3 regions of the Nitrospirillum guanabarense genome follow, and region 1 is predicted to be linked to each of the others. Evidence: riboswitches for the same ligand, from Rfam matches in the RefSeq annotation. Region 1 holds a riboswitch; each other region holds the start of a gene.
The links. A riboswitch is a leader RNA that binds a small molecule or an ion and turns the genes downstream of it on or off. The one in region 1 is predicted to bind S-adenosylmethionine.
Positions count from the first base shown of each region.

Region 1 (6,731 bases):
TCCCTCAGGCGCCGGGCGCCGGCATCCGCCGGCTTGGCTTCCTCGCTTTTCAGTCCGCTGACGCTCCCGAAAAGCTCCGGCGGCCCCCGTCGGGGCCTATTGGAAAAAGAAACACCGTCTTGAGAGCCTTACTCAGCCGCCGCAGCGGCGGACCGGCGGCGCGCCGGTTTGGCCTTGGGTTGCTCCGCCGCGGGATCCGGATCGTCCAGAACGGACAGCAGCTCTTTCCGGATCTGGGCCAGCTTGGCCTCGTGCGCCACCTTCAGGCCGAAGATGTCCTTCACATAGAAGACGTCGACGGCGGCGTTGCCGTAGGTGGAGATCTTGGCCGAGGCGATCTGCAGGTTCAGCGCCGTCAGGGCCCGGGTCAGGTCGTACAGCAGGCCCGGCCGGTCACGGCCGTTGACCTCGATGACGGTGTAGCCGGCGCTGGCCTTGTTATCGACCAGCACGCGCGGCGGCACGCGAAACACCCGGGTGCGCGACGGCAGCGGTGATGCGCGCTTGGCCAGTTCCGGCGCCAGCTTGATATCGCCGGCCAGCGCCTTTTCCACCGAAGACTTCAGCCGCGCCCGCTTGTCGCCACTGTCGAAGCGGGCGCCGCTGGGCCCGGCACCCTGCAGGGAGAAGACGTCCAGCGCCATGCCGTTGGTCATGGTGGTGATGCGGGCGTCAACGATGTCGCCGCCGGCCAGTGCCATGGCCCCGGCCAAGCGGGAGAACAGGCCGGCATGGTCCGCGGTGTAGATCGTGACCTCGGTGACCGAGCGGCCGGGGTCGTAACGCGTCTCGATGGTCAGCGGCGCCTGGTTGGCTTCCGCGTCGTGGATCAGGCGGGCGTGCTGGGCCAGGGTGGGCGGGTCGAAGGCCAACCAGTAGTTGGGATAGCCCAGGGCCAGGTGATGGTCCACATCGGCCGGGGCCCAGTCGGGCAACTGCGCACGCAGGGCGGCCTGGGCGTTGGCGATGCGCCTCTCGCGCCCATCGGAACCCACCACGCCGCCGGACATCATTTCCTCGGCCCGCCAATACAGCTGGCGCAGCAGCGTGGCCTTCCAGTTGTTCCAGCGGCCGGGGCCGACGGCGCGGATGTCAGCCACGGTCAGGACCAGCAGAAGCTTCAGGCGTTCCGGCGACTTCACGATGTCGATGAAGTCGCGGATGGTCTTCTCATCGTCCAGGTCACGCTTGAAGGCGACGATGGACATCGTCAGGTGCTGCCGCACCAGCCAGGCCACCGTCTCCGTCTCCTCCTCGGTCATGCCCAGGCGGGGGCACAGCTTCTCCGCGACCTTGGCACCCAGGATGGAATGGTCACCGCCCCGGCCCTTGGCCACGTCATGCAGCAGCAGGGCCACCGACAGGGCGCGCTTGGAGCTGAGGGTGTGGATGACCTCGCAGGCCAGCGGCACCTCGTCCTTCAAATTGCCCTTGTCGATGTCGTGCAGGATGCCCATGGCGAACAGCGTGTGCTCGTCCACCGTGAACATGTGGTACATATCGTACTGCATCTGCGCCACGACCCGGCCGAAGTCGGGCAGGAAGCGGCCCAGCACGCCGGCCTCGTTCATGCGGCGCAGCGTGACCTCGGGATCCTTGCGCGAGCCCAGGATTTCCAGGAACAGCCGGTTGGCCTCCGGATCGTTGCGCACCTTGGGGCCCAGGGCTGAGATGGAGCGTGCCAGCGCGCGCAAGGCCTTGGGATGGATATCCAGGTTGTGCCACTGCGCCACGCGGAACAGGCGCACCATGTCCACCGGCTTGTCGCGGAAATGCCGTTCATCCCGGATGCTGAGGCGGCCGTTGTCGATGACGAAACCTTCCAGCTCGCTGGGCTTCACGCGCCGCAGGAAAGCGAAGCGGGGCGGCCGCTGGCTTTCCTGTTCCAGGGTGGCGCAGAGGATGCGGGTGAGGTCGCCCACGTCCTTGGCCATCAGGAAGTAGTGCTTCATGAAGCGTTCGACGTCGCTGGTGCCGGCGTGGTCGGTGTAGCCCAGGCGGCGCGCCATCTCGCCCTGCACGTCGAAGGTCAAGCGATCCTCGCCCCGGCCGGTCAGGTAATGCAGGTGGCAGCGGCAGGTCCACAGGAAGTTCTGCGCCTTGGCGAAGCGCTGCGCCTCCTCCGCCAGCAGCACGCCGTTGGCCACCAGATCCTTCACCTTGTCGACCTGGTAGACGTACTTGGCGATCCAGAACAGGGTCTGCAGGTCGCGCAGGCCGCCCTTCCCCTCCTTCACGTTGGGCTCCAGCACATAGCGGCTGTCGCAGAACTTCAGGTGGCGGCTGTCGCGCTCGGCCAGCTTGGCCTCGATGAAGGCGGGGCCGGTGTTGGCCACCACCTCCTTGGCGAAGCGCTTGCGGAATTCCGCGTACAGCTTCTCATCGCCATAGAGGAAGCGCGCCTCCAGCAGGCTGGTGCGGATGGTGATGTCGGCCAGGGCCTGACGCACGCATTCATCGGTCGAGCGCACGGCGTGGCCGACCTTCAGCCCCATGTCCCACAGCAGGTAGAGGACGTATTCCACCACCTGCTCAATGCGCGGCGTGCGCTTGTAGGGCAGCAGGAACAAGAGGTCGACGTCGGAAAAGGGCGCCATCTCCTTGCGGCCGTAGCCGCCGGTGGCCACCACGGCGAACTGCTCGCCACGCGTCGGGCCCGCTGTGGGGAAGACGCGGTGCAGGGCGAAATCGGCCAGCGACACGACGATGGCGTCGGTCAGGGCCGTGGCCTCGCGCAGGCAGACCTCTCCCCGGCCACCATTCTCCAGCCGGCGGCGGATGAGGGCGCGGCCTTGGTCCAGGGTCTGCCGCATCAGGGCCAGGATGCCGGCGCGCAGGTCCTCGCGCCGCAGATCGCCGTCCGCCAGGTTGGCCATCCGGGTGGTCAGCGCCTCGGCCGTGGGCAGGGCCTCCGGCATGGGGGTGTCATCCAGCGGAGCGGGGTCCGGCTTGGTCGGGGCGGTTTTGGCGGCAGGGGACATGGCGCGGCGAATCTCTGGCAAGGCCCAGCGGTTCGGTTCCGACCGGGCGGGCAGCGTCCAGGGTCGGGGCACCAGTACCGCGGGTCCCGGAACGGACGGGGAGTATGGCACAAACTTTTTCCCACGCATCACCCCATGCGCGGCCCGGTGCCTTGGCTAATCGTTTGCCCCCGGAGTTTTTTCCCGGTTTGCCCGCTTTTTCATCGATCACCGCCGTGTCATCGGATACCGACGTCCTGGCGGGCCCATCCCTGCCCATATGTCCCATGGCAGCCTCCCGGATCTTGTTATTCCGTTTTCAGGCTTCAGGCTGGCTTGACCCCGACGCGGACCCCTTCCCTGTCCAGGGGCCCACGTCTCACGCTGGATTTTTCACGCTGGATTACCCCGCCCCTTCCGCGCCCTTCCGCGGTAGCAGACGCGGCACCAGCGACAGCCGCCGGGCGTTGGCCGAGGCGGCGCGGTGGATGGGCGCCAGGCCCAGCCCACCCAAGCGGCTGGTGGCGTGGCTGAACCGGGTGAAGGCGCCGGTGGCGGCGCGCAGGGTGGAGGTGACCAGGCGGCGCTCCGCCGTCACCCAGTCCCCGGGATGCCAGGATGACCAGGCGGCGCGGGCGAATTCACCCAGCGCGTCGACCTGATGGTCGCGCCAGCGCCACCATGCGTCGTGGAAGGCGCGCATGCCCCCCACCAGGGCCAAGGCGGAGTCCGTGAAGGCCTCGACCTTCTCGCGGCCCATGCGTTCGAATTCGGGATTGGTGCCCAGCGCCACCGGGTCGCCACCGGTCTGGGCCAGCAAGCCCAGGCGCGCGGTGATGGTGTGGGCGGAGGCGAAGGCGGTCTCATGCACCCGAGTCGCCACCCGGTCCAGTTCCACCTGGGCCCGCTTCAGGTGCATGGCCTCCGGCGTGCCGGGGATGACCATGCCGATGCGCCCCTTGCCCGCCCTTTTGGCCGGACGCGGGGCGGTGGGGTAAGGGATATGCCGATCCGGCATGGTGAGCGCTCCCTTATGTTGCGCTGCGTTGTTGCACCGCAACATTAGGGGAAACGCCGACGACCGTCCACAGGGGAAGTTGTGTCCTCACCTGAGACGAAAGTTGAATTGTGCCTATGGCCGATGGTTACGCGGCCAGTCAGCCGGCGGCGGCGGCCAGGCCGGCGGCCAGGTCGTCGCGCAGGTCGTCCGTGTCTTCCAGCCCCACGGAGAAGCGCAGGGTGCCGGGACTGATGCCCACCTTGGCCTTTTCCTCGTCGGTCAGGCGCTGGTGGGTGGTGGTGGCGTTATGGGTGATCAGGCTTTTGGCGTCGCCCAGGTTGTTGGAGATCTTGATGATCCTCAGCGCGTTCAGCAGGCGGAACGCCGCCTCTTTCCCGCCCTTGACCTCGAAGGTGACGAGCGTGCCGCCGGCCTTCATCTGGCGCATGGCCAGCTCATGCTGCGGATGGCTGGTCAAGCCGGGGTACAGCACCGTCTCCACCGCCGGGTGGCCTTCCAGGAAGCGGGCCAGGGCCAAGGCGGAGGCCGCCTGCGCGTTCACGCGCAGCTCCAGCGTCTCCAGGCCCTTCAGCAGCACCCAGGCGTTGAACGGGCTCATGGACGGGCCGGTGTGGCGCAGCACCGGGGAGATCAGGGCCGCCACCTCGTCGTCACACAGCACGGCACCGCCCAGGCAGCGGCCCTGGCCGTCGATATGCTTGGTGGCGGAATAGACGACCACGTCGGCGCCCATGTCCTTGGGACGCTGCAGCACCGGGGTGGCGAAGACGTTGTCGACCACCACGCGGGCGCCGGCCTTGTGCGCCAGCTCCGCCACCGCGGCCACGTCGACCACCTGCATGGTGGGGTTGCTGGGGCTTTCCAGGAAGACCACGGTGGCCGGCGTGGACAGCGCCTCTTGCCACTGCTTCAGGTCGGTGCCTTCCACCAGGGTGCACTGGATGCCGTAGCGCGGCGCCAGATCCTTGACGATGTAGAGGCAGGAGCCGAACAGGGCGTGCGGGGCCACCACCCGGTCGCCAGCCTTCAGCAGGCCCATGACCGCCAGGTTGACGGCGGCCATGCCGCTGGCCGTGGCGATGCAGCGATTGAAGCCCTCATACCCGGCCAGCCGTTCCTCCAGCATGGCCACGGTGGGGTTCCGGAAGCGCGAGTAGACGAAGCGCGAGCCGTCGTTGACGAAGGCGGCTTCCGCTTCCTCCGCACTGCCGTAGATGAAGCCCGAGGTCAGGAACAGGGCTTCGGAGGTTTCCTCGAAACCGCTGCGGCGCGTGCCGCCATGCACCAGCTGGGTGCGGGGACGCAAGGTCGGGGCCGAGGGGGGGGTGGAATTGTCAGGCGTCTGGCCCATGGCCGTCACTCCGATCATAAGGCAACCGCGACCGGCAAGGGGTGGCGGCGTGGTCGGTGTACCTTATGTACGGCCCGACCTTTTAGCAGCTTGTTTAACGTGGCCTGCAAGCCGGTCAGCAAATCACCACGGAAACCGGTTTTAGGCCGGGCCGGCGGGCAGCGTCAACGGTGACCTTGTCATCGCGACAATGCGCGGGATGGGGCGCGGGATGGGGCGCGGAACGGCTGAAAGGTTCGCTTGTTTCAGGGGGAGCGCCGCCCCTGGGGCGCCCGGGGCCTTAATGCCCGGTTGCCGGCCGGTCGCTTCCGTGCTAGTCCCGCGCGCGTCAGTCCGCTTCTGCGGAATAGCTGATTTGCTTTTACCGGGAGTCCCAGACCTATGTCCGATGAGACCAGCCTGAACGGCGCCGCTAATGGCGGCAATGGCGCCACCGCCACCGAGGGCGCCGGCATGCTGCCGCTGGTGGTCAATGCCCAGTACGTTCGGGATCTGTCGTTCGAGAACCCGAACGCCCCGGCCAGCCTGATGAACGCCCAGCAGCCCAAGGTCGACCTGCAGGTCGACGTGCAGGCCCGCAACGTGGCGGAGAACGTGCACGAGGTGGCGCTGAACATCCGCGCCGAGGCCAGCCACGAGGGCCGCACCGCCTTCATCGTCGAGCTGTCCTACGCCGGCATCTTCTCCATGCCGCCCATGCCGCTGGACCAGACCCGCGCCGTGCTGCTGATCGAGGCGCCGCGCCTGTTGTTCCCCTTCGCCCGGTCCATCGTGTCCGACGCCGTGCGCGACGGCGGCTTCCCGCCGCTGATGCTGCAGCCGCTGGACTTCGTCGACCTGTACCGCCGCCAGGTGCTGGCGTCGGAGAAGCCGGAAGACATGGCCCAGGCCTGATCCCAGGCTTGAGCTTCAGTCAAGACAGCCGCCCGGCGCCCCATGGCCCGGGCGGTTTTCTTTTGCGCGACGGAATGGGGTGTTTAACCGCGTGCGCCACGGATGAGCGCGTCCACCGTCACCGCATCGGCACCGGCGGGCACGGTGGCCAGCGGCAGGCCGTAGGCGCCCAGGCCGGCCAGCGTTTCCGCCGTGCCGGCCACCACGTCCCAGTCGCTGGTGCTGGCCTTCAGGGCGCCCTGGGCCTCGCGCGCCGACCCCGCCAGGGTCACTTCCAGGCCCAGCGTCTCCAGCGAGCCGGCCAGGCGGGCGAGGGCCCCACCCACCAGCAGGACGCGCAGGGTGGCCGCGGGGCGCGGGCGCGGCACCTTGGCCACCAGCTGGCGCGCCTCTTCCGCCGCCGCCAGGATGCGGGCGGCGAAATCCTGCTCCAGTCCCCCGGCGGGCAGATCCGCCGCCAGCAGGGTGGAATAGCCGTGGATGGCCGTCAGCAGGTTGTTGAGGT
Region 1 covers NZ_JAYEER010000004.1:2,537,156-2,543,886, reverse strand. Annotated here, with positions in the region: gene UAA55_RS29945 ([protein-PII] uridylyltransferase) at 129-2,981, opposite strand; gene UAA55_RS29940 (hypothetical protein) at 3,364-3,978, opposite strand; gene metZ (O-succinylhomoserine sulfhydrylase) at 4,118-5,332, opposite strand; SAM riboswitch at 5,395-5,472, opposite strand; gene secB (protein-export chaperone SecB) at 5,714-6,226, shown strand; gene UAA55_RS29925 (hypothetical protein) at 6,310-6,731, opposite strand, start outside.

Region 2 (6,731 bases), on a different contig from region 1:
TGGCCTGGTTTCTTCCTGCCCGCCGCTATGTGGCGGCGATGCCCCTGCTTTGCCTGTCGGCGGCCCTGTTGCTGGCCCCCGCCCGCCTCTCCATCGCCGCCGACGGGCCGGCACCCTTCGTCCCACAGTTCGACAAGGACGACCGGCTGACCTTCCCCGCCGACTACCGCGAATGGGTCTACGTCACAACCGGCCTGGACATGGCCTACGGCCCGGCCATGCGCATGGGCCATTCCATGTTCGACAACGTCTTCGTGAACCGCGAGGCCTATCTGGCCTTCAAACAGACGGGCACCTGGCCGGAGAAAACCACCTTCGTGCTGGAAGTGCGCGGGGCGGCGGACAAAGGCTCCATCAACAAATCGGGCCATTTCCAGACGCCGGACGTCATGGGGCTGGAGGTCCATGTGAAGGACACGGCGCGGTTCCACAACGACGGCTGGGGCTTCTACTCCTTCGACACGGACAAGGCGACACCGCCGCCCGCCGAACAGTTGCCGGTGGAGCAGAGTTGCTATAGCTGCCATCGGGACCACGGCGCGGTGGACACCACTTTCGTGCAATTCTATCCGACCCTCTTCCCGGTCGCGGCCGACAAAAAAACCCTCAGCGCCGCCTATTTGGCCGAAAAACATTAGGCGGAGCCTGCTGCCGGCCGCATCCGGCAGGGGGCGCCCCTTCTTTAGTTCAGTTGTGACGTATTGTGACACGGGATCATTGCCGTCGTGTCGGGGATGGACTATCAGTGCGCTTCGGCAGATAAAAGCGCGGTCATGAAGTCCGGCCTGATCACCCCCGTCGTCCCGTCCCCGCCCGATGCCACACCGCTGGCGCCGGGAGGGGCGACCCCATCCCGCACGGCGGCCCGGCCCCCGGATGGTACGCGGGAACGGCTGATCGACCAAGCGCACACCCTGCTGGCCCAGGGCGGGCTGAAGGCGCTCAGTGTCCGCAACCTGGCCGCGGCCGCCGGCCTGTCCACCAGCGCCGTCCCTTACCACCTGGGCGACAAGGACAGCTTGACCCAGGCCGTATTCCTGGCGGCGGCGGAGCGTGACCGCCAGGCGTGGCAACAGTTCCGCGCGTCGCTGGGCGATGACGGCCTGCCTGTCTCCGCCCTGGCCGACGCGCTGGTGGTGCAGGCGCTGGATTTGTCGTCCCGCCAGGGCACCATCGAACTGGTGTGGTATGAGCTGATCCACCAGGCCCGCCACACCCCCGCCCTCCGCCGCATACTGGCCCGCTGGTATGAGGAGCGACGGGGCCGCCATCGCGACCTGTTCGCACTGGCCGGGCTGCCCGCCCATATCGCCGACATCATGACCCACTATCTGGTGGGCGACCGCTCCACCCTGCTGGTGGCCGGCGGCGCCTCGGGCTTCGCCCTGTCGGTGGTGGAGAACATCCGCCATCTGTGCGACCCGGAGGAAAGCCTTGGCGCCCTGTGGCACCAGCGCCTGCGGCGGCCACCCGGCGGCGGCGATGAGGGCGCGGAGCCGGTGGGCGAGACGGAGCAGCGCATCGTCGCCGCCGCCGTCGCCACCATCATCGACCAGGGCGTGGCCGCCGTGACCCACCGCGCGGTGGCGCAGCGGGCGGGCGTCTCGCTCTCCTCCACCACGTATTATTTCCGCTCCCGCGGCGACATCATCCGTCGCGCCTTCCAGTTCATCCATGAGGAACTGCGGCGGGAAATCCCCACGATGCACCGCGAGCCGCCACCATTGGGCGCTTTCCTGCGGGCCGTGGCCGACCACATGCTGACCCCGGTGGAGGGCGGTCGCATCGCCGGCCGCAACACTACCCACGCCATGGGCGACTTCGCGCTGGAAGCCTGCCGCGACCCCAGCCTGGTGCCGTTGTACCTGGCCTTCCGCCAGGGCCGGGGCTCCCGCATCCGCGCGGCGCTGAATTATGTGGTGGGGCCACAATCCTCCCTTTCCCCCTTCCAGGCACAGATCGTCTCCACCTGGATGCAGGGCCGCGCGCAGATCCTGCACGCCATGGACGACCCGCCCGGTGTCGACGGCCCCGATGTCGACGGCTACGCCGCCGAGATGATCGTCCTGATGCGCTACCTGCAGCCGGCGATGCCCAAGACCTGACTTAAAAGGCCAGGCGTCCCAGATGGCGGCCGGCCAGAACCCAGGCGCGGGCGGCGGCCAGTTGTTCGCCGACCAGGACCCGCCGCAAATGGGTCACCCGGCGCACATGCTGCCGGCTTTCCAGCACCGTGTAGATATGGGTGTACACGCCGTGACGGCGGTGGACGACGGCGTAGGTGCGGGCGACACAGTCCGGTACGCTGGCGAGGGGCATGCGCTCTTCCCGCAGTAGATGCACGGTGTCCCCCGGATGGCTGGTGACGCCCGGCGCGGTGCCCAGAACCGGGGCCGGTGTCGGCGGATCTTCTTCCGCCTGCGTAACGGTACCGGGCGTGCTTAGCGGAAAAGCGGCGGGAATATGCACGGAATGTCCACTCCAAACGGAGCGGACCCGGCATGACGCGACCATACGCTGCGACCCACTTGGTTGCCGCCGCCCGCAAACCGGGGGCCGCCACATCTCCGCGCAAACGCGGAAACCACCTTGCCTGGGCTGGCAGGTTGGTGCGGGACGCCGGCCCCGCTCCTGATGCAACAGTGCCGGCACGAGCACCGGCGGGCTTGTGGATACGCCCAACCGTCAGGTCTGGCAAGCGGCCAATTGGGCATGCCTGGTCCAGTCCTCCGGCGTCCAGTGCGGCGCCAGCACCAGGGCGCGGCCGGTGGCGACGATATCGCCGTCCCGCCCGCTGTCATGAATGCGGCAGACCGTTGCCAGGTCCACCAGCCGCTTTTCGGGCCGCAGGCGGGTGATGGTCGCGGTGGCGAACAGCGCCGCATCCAAGGGCACGCGGCGCCAGAACACCGTGTCTTGCTTCAGGTAGTTGGTGCCCGGTCCCGGCAGGCGGACGCCCAACAGGAAGGAGAAGAGGCTCAGCACCAGCGGCTCGCGCAGGCGATGGCCGGTCAGGCGCTCATAAAGCGCCAGATCTTGGTCGGCGTACAGACGGGTGACGTGGGCGGCGGCGCCCGGCGGCGGCTTGCGCCAGTCCCCATCCGGTCCCAGCGGCGCCAGGGTCGCCATCCCGTCGCACACGACCTGGCCGTCCTCCCGCCGCTGGGCCAGCAGGCGCACCTGGGCGCCGTCTTGCGGATCGGCGCGGAAGGTCAACGCCTCGTCCGCGTACGCGGGCTCCGGGAAGGTCACAGCCAGGCGGGCCAGCGGCTGGCCGGGCTGCGCGTCGGCGGCCAGGCCACGCAGCAGGGCGCACAGCAAGGCGCCATGGGCCACGGGACGGCCGAAGCGGGTACGGGCCGCGTGGTCCGGGTCCACATGGATGGGGTTGTCGTCGCCGGACAGCCGGGCGAAGGCGCGGAAATCGTCCTGGGTCAGGGTGCGGGTGAGGATCACGAGGCCAGGTCCAGGCCGGGCGGCGGCGCCACCAGACGATGTTTCTGGATCTTGCCGGCGGCGGTGCGGGGAAAATCATCCACCAGCACGAACCGGCGCGGCACCTTGTAGCCGGCCAGAAGGCCACGGCAATGCCGGGCCAAACCGTCGATGTCGGTGCCGGGCTGGGCGCGGACATGGGCGTGGCCCACCTCTCCCCACACCGGGTCGGGCACGGCGACCACCGCCACCTCCAGCACGCCGGGATGGCGCAGCAAGGCGTTCTCCACCTCCACCGGATAGACGTTCTCCCCGCCCGAGATGAACATCTCCTTCAGCCGGCCGGCGGGATAGTAATAGCCGTCGGCGTCCTGGCGCACGAGGTCGCCGGTGCGCAGCCAGCCGTCAGGAGAGAAGGCGGCGGCCGTCGCCGCCGGTTGGCGCCAATAGCCGGGGGTGACGGCGGCGCCCTTGACCCAAACCTCCCCCACCTGCCCGTCAGGCACGTCCCGCCCCGCCCCGTCCACCACGCGCACGCGGCAGAGGATTTGCGGCTTACCGATGGATCCCACCTTGGTGGCGGCGCCGGTAGGGTCGTTCAGGAACAAGGTGGGCCCCGTCTCCGTCATGCCCATGCCATTGCACACACGGGCGCCGCGCTCAATGAAGCGGCGGGCCAGCGCGTCCTCCAACGGCGCTCCGCCGCAGGCCCAGCGCCGCACGGTGCCAAGGTCGGTGTCCTTGAAACGGGGATGCAAGGCCAACTGGCGATAAACGGTGGGTACACCGAAGAAGGTGGTGATGCGGCCTTGGGCGATCAGGTCCAGCACGGTGCCGGCGTCGAAGCCCGCCTGCACCAGCACCTCGCCCCCGGCCATCAGCAGCGGCAGGGTGTGCAGATTGATGCCGGCGGTATGGAACAGGGGCAAGTAGTTCAGGGTGCGGTCATTTTCCGACAGATCCACGCCCTGACGCAGGTTGACGTAATTCGCCATGGCCATGCCGTAGGTGTAAAGCACGGCCTTGGGTTCGCCGGTGGTGCCGGAGGTGTAGAGCAGATACCAGGTATCGTCGGCCGGCCAGACCTCGCGCGACGCCAGTGGCGACTGGGCCGCCACTTGGCCCTGGAAACCATCGTCCAGGTCGACCAGGACAAGCCCGCTGGTCAAGGCCCGGGCCGTCCCCCTGTCCTCACCCCCATGGAACAGCAGCCGGGGCTGGCAATCCGCCAGGACATGGGCCAGTTCCGCCGCCGGCATGCGCCAGTTCAGCGGCACCAGCAGGCTGCCCAGCTTGGCGCAGGCGAACAGCAGCACGAAGAAGTCCGGCCGGTTGCGGCACAGCACCGCCACCCGGTCGCTGGGCCCAGCGCCCAGGGCGGCCAACAAGCTGGCCACACGGGCGGCGCGGTCGTCCAGATCGGCGTAGGTCAGAACCCCGCCGGTGGTCAGGTCCACCAGGGCCTTGCGGTCCGGCGACAGCCGGGCGCGTTGCGCCGTCAGGTCGAACAGATCCCACATGATCAGGCGCCGATAGCCCCCTTCCATCCTGTTCCGGTTACGCAACGGCCTTCAAAGTCAGGGCTTCAAACCTCGGGCGATGAAGTCGGCCGCCTCCGCCGCGACCTCCGCCGCCGGACGGTCATCGCCCCAGACGGCGTAGCGCTGGCCGATGAAGACGCTGACGCCGATCAAGGCCCAAGCCCGCACCTCCACGTCGCCCTGGCGGATTTCCCCCCGTTTCTTGGCCGACTCCAAATTATTGATATAGCCGTCGGCGAACACCTGATAGTAGCGCCGGTAGGCATCCTCGGCAACGAACTGCGCCTCCATCACGATGCGGTAGAGGTTGCGGTGGGCGCGCACGAACTCGATGAACGCCTCCAGGCCCAGGCGTTCCGCCGTCAAGCGGTCGGGCGCGTGGGCCACCCGCTCCGCGATCCAGCGGCGGGTCAGCGCGCCCATATCCTCCACCAGCGCCCGGAACAACAATTCCTTGCTGTCGAAGTAGGTGTAGAAGGTGCCCAGAGCCACGGCGGCGCGCTGGGTGATGCCGCTGACCGATGCCTCGTGGAAGCCGCGCTCACCAAATTCCAGGGCGGCGGCATCCAGCAGCTTGCGCAGGGTACGCTTGCCCCGCTCGGTACGCGGTGTCTTGTCGGCGGCCGATTCACCAGGCGCCGCCTCGGTCTCAGGCCCCTCGCCCACGCCGCCCTGCGTCATGGCATCGGTTTCGCCATCGCCGGCAGCCCGCTTCGCCGCCTCGGGTGAACGCGCCATGCCCCAATCTCCCTCTCTCGCTTTTCAGAACTTGAACGTTGACTCAACTTTCATCTTACGGCAAGCATGACGGCGGGAGGATGATCCGCCGACGCCACCGTCGGTGGATACCACGAAGCGCGGAAAACACCGATGCACGAACTGGGGCGACATGCCGGGACCCGGCCACGCGGGGAAGACTCACGCCCGCTGATACCGGCTGACGGCGGCCTGATGGCCTATCGTCTGGCTGGCAAGGGCCGCCCTTTGGTGCTGCTGCACGGCTGGGCCACCCATGGCGGCTTCTTCGCACCCCAGGTCACAGACCTGGCCGCCTCGTTCCAGGTGCTGGCGCCCGACCTGCCCGGCCATGGCGCCACCCCAGCGCCCCACCCCACTGTGCGGGACCAGGCGGATGCGCTGCGTGCCCTGCTGAACGCCCTGGACCTGCGGGGCGCCCTGCTGGTCGGCTGGTCCATGGGGGCCATGGTGGCATGGCGCGCTCTGCTGGACGGCGCCCAGGAGCGGGTGGCCGGCCTGGTGGTGGTGGATATGAGCCCGCGCCTGTGCAACGACGCCGGCTGGCCCTGGGGCCTGCGCGGCGCCGTCCAGGCGCGCGGCCCCCAGGCGGCGAGGATGCTGGCCACCGACTGGGCGGCCTTCGCCCCCCGCATCGCCCGGCGCATCTTCGCCGCCGGCAGCCTGCACACCGACCTGCGCCGCTGGGTGGAGGGAGAGATCGCGCGATGCGATGCCGAAGCCATGGCCGCCCTGTGGCTGGATCTGCTCGCCCAGGATTTCCGGGCGGAGCTGGGACGGCTGGGCCTGCCCACGCTGATCCTGCGCGGCGCCCTGAGTCAGCTCTACCCCGCTGGCACGGCCGATTGGCTGGCGACAGCCCTGCCCCAGGCACGACAGGTCACCTTCGCCGCCTCCGGCCATGCGCCGCATCTGGAGGAGCCGCAGCGCTTCAACGAGATCATCACCGGCTTCGCCGCCGGCCTGCCGCCCTGAGGGGTTGGGGGGAACGGCGATCAA
Region 2 covers NZ_JAYEER010000001.1:1,483,499-1,490,229, reverse strand. Annotated here, with positions in the region: gene UAA55_RS06225 (cytochrome P460 family protein) at 1-638, shown strand, start outside; gene UAA55_RS06220 (TetR/AcrR family transcriptional regulator) at 774-2,105, shown strand; gene UAA55_RS06215 (hypothetical protein) at 2,107-2,469, opposite strand; SAM-I-IV-variant riboswitch at 2,519-2,643, opposite strand; gene UAA55_RS06210 (MaoC family dehydratase) at 2,686-3,456, opposite strand; gene UAA55_RS06205 (class I adenylate-forming enzyme family protein) at 3,453-4,982, opposite strand; gene UAA55_RS06200 (TetR/AcrR family transcriptional regulator) at 5,013-5,714, opposite strand; gene UAA55_RS06195 (alpha/beta fold hydrolase) at 5,928-6,707, shown strand.
Region 2: linked by a shared signal. The riboswitch ahead of UAA55_RS06215 (hypothetical protein) and the one ahead of metZ (O-succinylhomoserine sulfhydrylase) in region 1 are both predicted to bind S-adenosylmethionine.

Region 3 (6,731 bases), 2.1 Mb from region 1:
GAAGCCGAGGCCCTGTTCGGCCACTTCCACGACATGTGCACCAAGGACGACCATGAGCACACCGACCATGGGCATCTGGACCCGGAGGCGGTGGAGAAGCTGGACGTGCTATCGGGTGTGCGGGAGTTCCCCATGCGCGTGAAGTGCGCGACCCTGGCCTGGCACACCATGCACGCCGCCATCCACGGCGATGAAAAGACGACGACGGAGTAAGCGAGATGTCTGGAGCCGAACGCCCCATCGCGCCGGATGTCACCCTGCAGGCGCCGGCCACCATCCCGGATGAGGACAAGCTGCCCCCGGACGCCCCCCTGGCGAGGCGTGACGGAGGCGCTGAAGACCGTCTATGACCCGGAAATCCCGGTGAACATCTATGAGCTGGGCCTGATCTACCGCTGTGACATCGACGCGGAAGGCCAGGTCGAGATCGACATGACGCTGACCGCACCGGGCTGCCCCGTGGCGGGCGAAATGCCTGGCCAGGTGCAGGGCGTGGTGGGCAGCGTCGACGGGGTCAAGGACGTGACCGTGAACCTGGTGTGGGAGCCGGCCTGGAACCCCAGCCTGATGTCCGACGAGGCGCGCGTCGCCCTCAACATGTTCTGACGTGTGGAGACCTGAATCATGAGCCGCATGGAACGCCCGAAAGCGATGAGCCTGACCGATGCCGCCGCAAGCCGCGTCAAGGAGATCATGGCCCAGCGTGAGACACCGGCCGTGGGCCTGCGCGTGGGCGTGAAGGCGCGCGGCTGCTCGGGCCTCAGCTATTTCATCGAGTACGCCGACGCCAAGAAGCCCTTCGAGGAAGTGGTGGAGGAGAAGGGCGTGACCCTGCTGCTCGACCCCGCCTCCACCATGTTCCTGCTGGGAACGGAGATGGATTACAAGGAAGACAAGTTCCAGTCGGGCTTCGTCTTCACCAACCCGAACGAAAAGGGCCGCTGCGGCTGCGGCGAGAGCTTCACTGTTTGAGGTTCAGGCGCCGGGCGCCGGCTTGAAAAAATGGTGGGGCGATCCCGCCCCTACGGCTGGTTGGCGCTGCCCAGGTTGCTGACGGCCATGTCCAGTTCGCCGAGGTCGATGGCCGCCATGTCGATCACGGCGTAAGAGGCTGGCGGGAAGCGGGCCATCAGCTTGTTGCGGAAGTCCCGGGGGCCGGCGGCATAGCCATGGACGACGCGGGCGCCGCTCTTGCCCCCGCCCAGGCCGGTCACCAGGCTGATTCGCGCCTCGAACAGGGTGTCGCCCTGCGACCAGGCCTGGGAGAACAGGTTCAGATGGCGCGGGATCACCTGCTGCAAGGTGCCGCGCCGGGCCTCGATATCACGGGCGCGGACGGATATCCCCTCCAACTCCCCATCCAAGTCCTGCAGGGCCGTGCGCAACTCCCCCTCCTGCAGGCGCGCCTGGCGCAGGCTGGCGGCGGCTTGGTTGCGCTCCTCCACCGCGGCGCTGATTCGCCGCTCGGTCTTGCGCACCTCGGTGATCAGGCGCTTCAGCGACCAGGCCATGATGGCGCCGCCCACGGCCACGGCGCAGACATGGGCGGGGTTGGGGTTGGCGTAGGCTTCCGCCAAGGCGTCCGACAGCATCATGGGACCGCCCTCCTCCGCTGGGCCGGACGGCGCCGCGGGCGGCCAGCCCGCCGGGCGCGCCCGAGCCCTGGACCTGCCGCACGTTGGTGACGGTGTAGCCGTCGCCCAGGGCGAATTCCTGCTGCAGGGCGGTGCGCGCCTCCATCTCCGTCCGGGCCCAGACGCGGGCACGGTGCAGGTGACGCCACAGCGGGCAGATCGATTCCATACCCGCGACCACGCCGTTGGTCAGCGCGCTGTTGCTGATGTCGGCCGAATAAAGCGCCAGGCCGCTGGCCGAGGGCCCGCCCAAGTCGTGCCAGACCTCCACCCGCCGCCGCTCGAACTCCTCACATTCCTTTTCCAGGCGCTGGAGGTTGCTGGTTTCGCGGAAGCGCAAGGCGATGCGCGCGTCGCGCACCCGGGCGGTATCGCGGTTGGCGGCCGACACCTTCTCCGCCGTGCGCCGGATCTGGTCGATTTCCTTTTTCACCTTCGCGTGGCGGGCGATCATCTCATAGACGTCGTTGATGACCAGGCGCAGCAGTTCCAGCAGCAACACGCCGGCCAGGGTGGCGCCCACGATGGTCAGGATCACCAAATCCGGTTTGTCGATGTGCACCAGGGCCTCGGCTGTCGATGGAGGAACGGTCGCGCTATCGCATGGAAGTCCACTTCAAGGTTGTACGGTCAATTGACCGTTAACGGATCCTAAATCCGAAATTTAAATCAAATCTTCCGTATAGGACCCGTCACAGCCCGTCAGAAGGCACTCAAGCCGCCGCCACGCAGGCCACGCCGCGAATGTCGGCCACCAGCTGGTCCACCCGTTCCGGCTGGGTGTCCCAGGCGAACATGAAGCGGGCGCCACCACCGATGAAGGTGTAGAAGCGCCAACCGCGCGCCCGCAGGCCGTCCAGCACCGCCACCGGCGCCGTCAGGAACACGGCGTTGGCCTGCACCGGGAACATCGGCGCCACGCCCGGCACCCCCACCAGGCCCGCCGCCAGGCGCTGGGCCCCAGCATTGGCGTGGGCGGCGTTGCGCAGCCAGGCGCCGTTCTCCAGCATGCGCACCCAGGGGGCGGACAGGAAGCGCATCTTGGACGCCAGTTGCCCCGCCTGCTTGCAGCGGTAATCGAAATCCTCGGCCAAGACCTTGTCGAAGAACAGGATGGCCTCCCCCACCGCCATGCCGTTCTTGGTGCCGCCAAAGCACAGCACGTCCACACCCGCCCGCCAGGTCACTTCCGCCGGGGAGCAGCCCAGGCTGGCGCAGGCGTTGGCGAAGCGGGCGCCGTCCATGTGCAGGCGCAGGCCCAGCTCGCGGCAGACGGCGGAGATGGCGCGAATCTCATCCAGGCTGTAGACCTGCCCCGTCTCCGTCGGCTGGGTGATGGTGACGGCGCGGGGCTTGGGGAAGTGGATGTCCGACCGGCCGGTGGCCAGCGCCCGGATGGCGTCCGGCGTCAGCTTGCCGTCCGCCGTCTGCGCCACCAGCAGCTTGGACCCATTGGAGAAGAATTCCGGCGCGCCACACTCATCCGTCTCCACATGCGCGGAGGCGGAGCAGATGACGCTGTGGTAGGACTGGCACAGCGAGGCCAGGGCCAGCGAGTTGGCCGCCGTGCCGTTGAAGGCGAAGAACACGTCGCAGGGCGTGCCGAACAGCTGGCGGAAGGCGTCGGCCGCCTTCGCGGTCCAGACATCCTCGCCATAGGCGGCGGCGTGGCCGCTGTTGGCCTCCGCCATGGCGGCCCAGGCCTCCGGACAGACGCCGGAATAATTGTCGCTGGCGAACTGCTGGCCGGCGAATTGGGGCTGAAGCGTATCGGTGGTCATCTGGAACGCAGCCTTCACGGTCTCAAGTTTCGACCAAGAGCGAAACGGACGTGTGTGGCTGCTTCCCGTTCATTGCCGGATCGGCCACATCCTTCCCAGTCGGGGAAGCGCCACCTTGCCGGGTCGAGCAGGTTGGCGTTGAGCGTCAGCTCAACTCTTGATGCACGGGCAGAGGGATAACCGCAGGTGAGCGCCCGCGCAAGTCCCCTGACGCGGCGGCGAAGGCATGGGTGGTCTTCGGGCGGCGCCCATCAGGCGGGAAAGGACGCGTACTTAGGCGCCGGCGACCGGGGCGGGGGTCAGGCCCATGCCGCGCGGCACGCCCTGCAGGGCGACAGGCGGGCGCACCGGCAGGGGCTTGGGGCCGGTGACCGCCGGCGGCTCCGCCGCCGTCCCATCGGCCACCAGGTCGCTCCCCATCAAGTCACTCAGGGGCTCATCCTCCGCCGGCGCTTCCACCGGGGCGGCGTCGGCGCCGTCGACGGCGGGCCCGTCGTCGCCCAGCGAAATGGGCAGGACGCTGCTGATGACGTAGCCGCCCTCGTTGGCCAGGCGGTTGGTGACCAGCGCGCGGAAGTCGGCCTCCGTGGGGGCGTAGCCGTGCACCACCCCGGCCTCCGCCATGCCGCCCACGTTGCGGCCCAGGTGGCGGGGCGCCACGATGTTGCGCAAGTGCGCCTCGTACAGGTGGTCACCCTGCGCCCATTCCAGCGAGACGAGGTTCAACGGCCGGGGAACGGCCTGCCGCAGTACCGCCATGCGGTTCCGCACCTCCTCCGTCTTCGCCGCGATCTCACGCAGCGCCTCCTCCCCCTCCTCCAGGGCCTTGGCCAGCTGTTCCTCCTGCTGGCGGGCGACGCGCAGGTCGGCGGCGGCCTCGTTCTTCTCATCCACCGTGGCGGCGATGCGCCGTTCCGTCTCCCGGATTTTGAACAGGATGCGGCGGACGGAGAAGGCCAGGAAGGCCCCGCCGACGGCCAGGATGATGAAAACCATGAAGTTGAGGTTGCTGTAGCCGCCCGTCATCAGCGCACCATGCGCCGGTGCGGCCGCACCAAGCGGGACTGTGCCGCCGACCGCCCGGCAGCCGCGGCCTCCGCGACCGCCTTGAAGCCCTGGGCGGCCCGCAAATTGTTGACGGTGAAACCATCCTTGGGACTGAAGGCCAGCAAGAGGCGGGAGCGGGCCTGCCGCTCGTTCCCCGCCCACACCCGCACGCGATGGGTATAGCGCCAGATGGGGCAGATCTCCTCCGCACCCGCCGCCGCCCGTTCCATCAGGCTGCGACTGTTCAGATCCGCCAGGTAGAGCTGGTCGTCCAGGGTGGCGTCGCCGACCTCATGCCATACCTCCACCCGCCGCCGCTCCAGATCCTCGCACTCCTGCTCCATGCGATGCAGGATGGTGTTCAGGCGGAAGCGTTCGGCGTTGCGCCGGTCGCGCAGGGCGGCGTTCGCCCGGTTCTCGGCCCACAACTTCTCCGTGGTGCGTCGCGTTTGCTGGATCTCGTACTTGATGCGACGGTATTTCGCCGCCCATTCGTAGATGTCCACGATCACCAGGCGCAGCACTTCCAGCAGCGCGATGGCGGCCAACACGGCGCCCGCGACCGACAACACCACCAGATCCGACTGCGCCACCTGCACGGGGACCTACCCTGACTTACCTCTCCCGCTCATGTCCAAATGATACAGCCTAAGGCCGTAGGCGGCCTGTCCAAAATACCCGCCTAAGTCATCAGCACAGGCCCCCTCCCCAACCGGAAGAAGGCGGGTGAACGGGTTTACGGCCAAGCCCTTAGGGCACCTCGCCGAACGCCCCGTCGCGGCCCCCGGGAAACGGGGTTGGCGCCATGCCGCCCCGTCCCCTATCCTGGCCCCAACCATAATTCGAACGGAACCCCGCCCCATGGACAGCCGCCTCGACACGGCCACGCCCCACGCCATCCACCTTCGCGACTACGCCCCGCCGGCGTGGCTGATCGATACCGTGGACCTGCATGTCGATTTGCGGGAAGAGGCCGCGACCATCCGCGCCACCCTGGCCGTACGGCGCAACCCGGCCGCGATGGCCGCCGCCGCGCTGGACCTGGACGGGCAGGAGCTGGAGCTGCTGTCCGTCAGGGTGGACAACCGCCTGCTCGGGCCGGACGACTACACCCTGACACCGGAGCGGCTGACCCTGGCCGGCCTCGCCGACCACGCCACGGTGGAGATCACCACCCGCACCCGGCCGCAGGACAACACGGCGCTGGAAGGGCTCTACAAGTCCTCCGGCAACTACTGCACCCAGTGCGAGGCCGAGGGCTTCCGCAAGATCACCTATTTCCTGGACCGTCCGGACGTGATGGCCCGCTACACCACCACCATCGAGGCGGAGCGGGCGCGTTACCCCGTGCTGCTCTCCAACGGCAACCTGACGGCCAGCGGCGACAGCGCGACCGAGGCCGGGCGCCACTGGGCGCGGTGGGAGGATCCCTGGCCCAAGCCCTGCTACCTGTTCGCGCTGGTGGCCGGCGACCTCGTGCACATCGAGGACCGCTTCACCACCCGGTCGGGCCGGGACGTGGCCTTGCGCATCTATGTCGAGCCGGGGAACGAGGCCAAGTGCGGACACGCCATGGAGTCCCTGAAGAAATCCATGAAATGGGATGAGGACGTCTACGGCCTGGAGTACGACCTGGACATCTTCAACATCGTCGCCGTGTCCGACTTCAACATGGGCGCGATGGAGAACAAGAGCCTGAACGTCTTCAACACCAAGTACATCCTGGCCCAGCCGGAGACAGCCACCGACACCGACTTCCTCGGCATCGAGACGGTGGTGGCGCATGAGTACTTCCATAACTGGACGGGCAACCGCGTCACCTGCCGCGACTGGTTCCAACTGAGCCTGAAGGAAGGCCTGACCGTCTTCCGCGACCAGGAATTCTCCGCGGACATGAATTCCGCCCCGGTGAAGCGCATCCAGGATGTGCAGCGTCTGCGCCAGGTGCAGTTCAACGAGGACGCCGGCCCCACAGCCCATCCCGTGCGGCCGGAAAGCTATATCGAGATCAGCAACTTCTACACGCCCACCGTCTACGAGAAGGGGGCGGAGGTGCTGCGCATGTACCGCACCCTGTTGGGCCACGCGGGTTATCGCAAAGGCATCGACCTGTATTTCGCCCGCCATGACGGCCAGGCGGTGACGACCGACGACTTCCTGGCCGCCATGGTGGAAGCCAATGGCCAGAAGCCCACCGACCCGCTGTGGGCGCAGTTCCAGCGCTGGTATTCCCAAGCCGGCACGCCGGTGGTGTCGGGCGAGGGCCGGC
Region 3 covers NZ_JAYEER010000004.1:462,261-468,991, reverse strand. Annotated here, with positions in the region: gene sufU (Fe-S cluster assembly sulfur transfer protein SufU) at 1-213, shown strand, start outside; gene UAA55_RS20095 (hypothetical protein) at 219-350, shown strand; gene UAA55_RS20090 (SUF system Fe-S cluster assembly protein) at 322-606, shown strand; gene UAA55_RS20085 (HesB/IscA family protein) at 625-972, shown strand; gene UAA55_RS20080 (hypothetical protein) at 1,023-1,595, opposite strand; gene UAA55_RS20075 (hypothetical protein) at 1,594-2,289, shown strand; gene UAA55_RS20070 (threonine aldolase family protein) at 2,348-3,415, opposite strand; SAM-I-IV-variant riboswitch at 3,474-3,584, opposite strand; gene UAA55_RS20065 (hypothetical protein) at 3,689-4,441, opposite strand; gene UAA55_RS20060 (hypothetical protein) at 4,441-5,061, opposite strand; gene pepN (aminopeptidase N) at 5,324-6,731, shown strand, end outside.
Region 3: linked by a shared signal. The riboswitch ahead of UAA55_RS20070 (threonine aldolase family protein) and the one ahead of metZ (O-succinylhomoserine sulfhydrylase) in region 1 are both predicted to bind S-adenosylmethionine.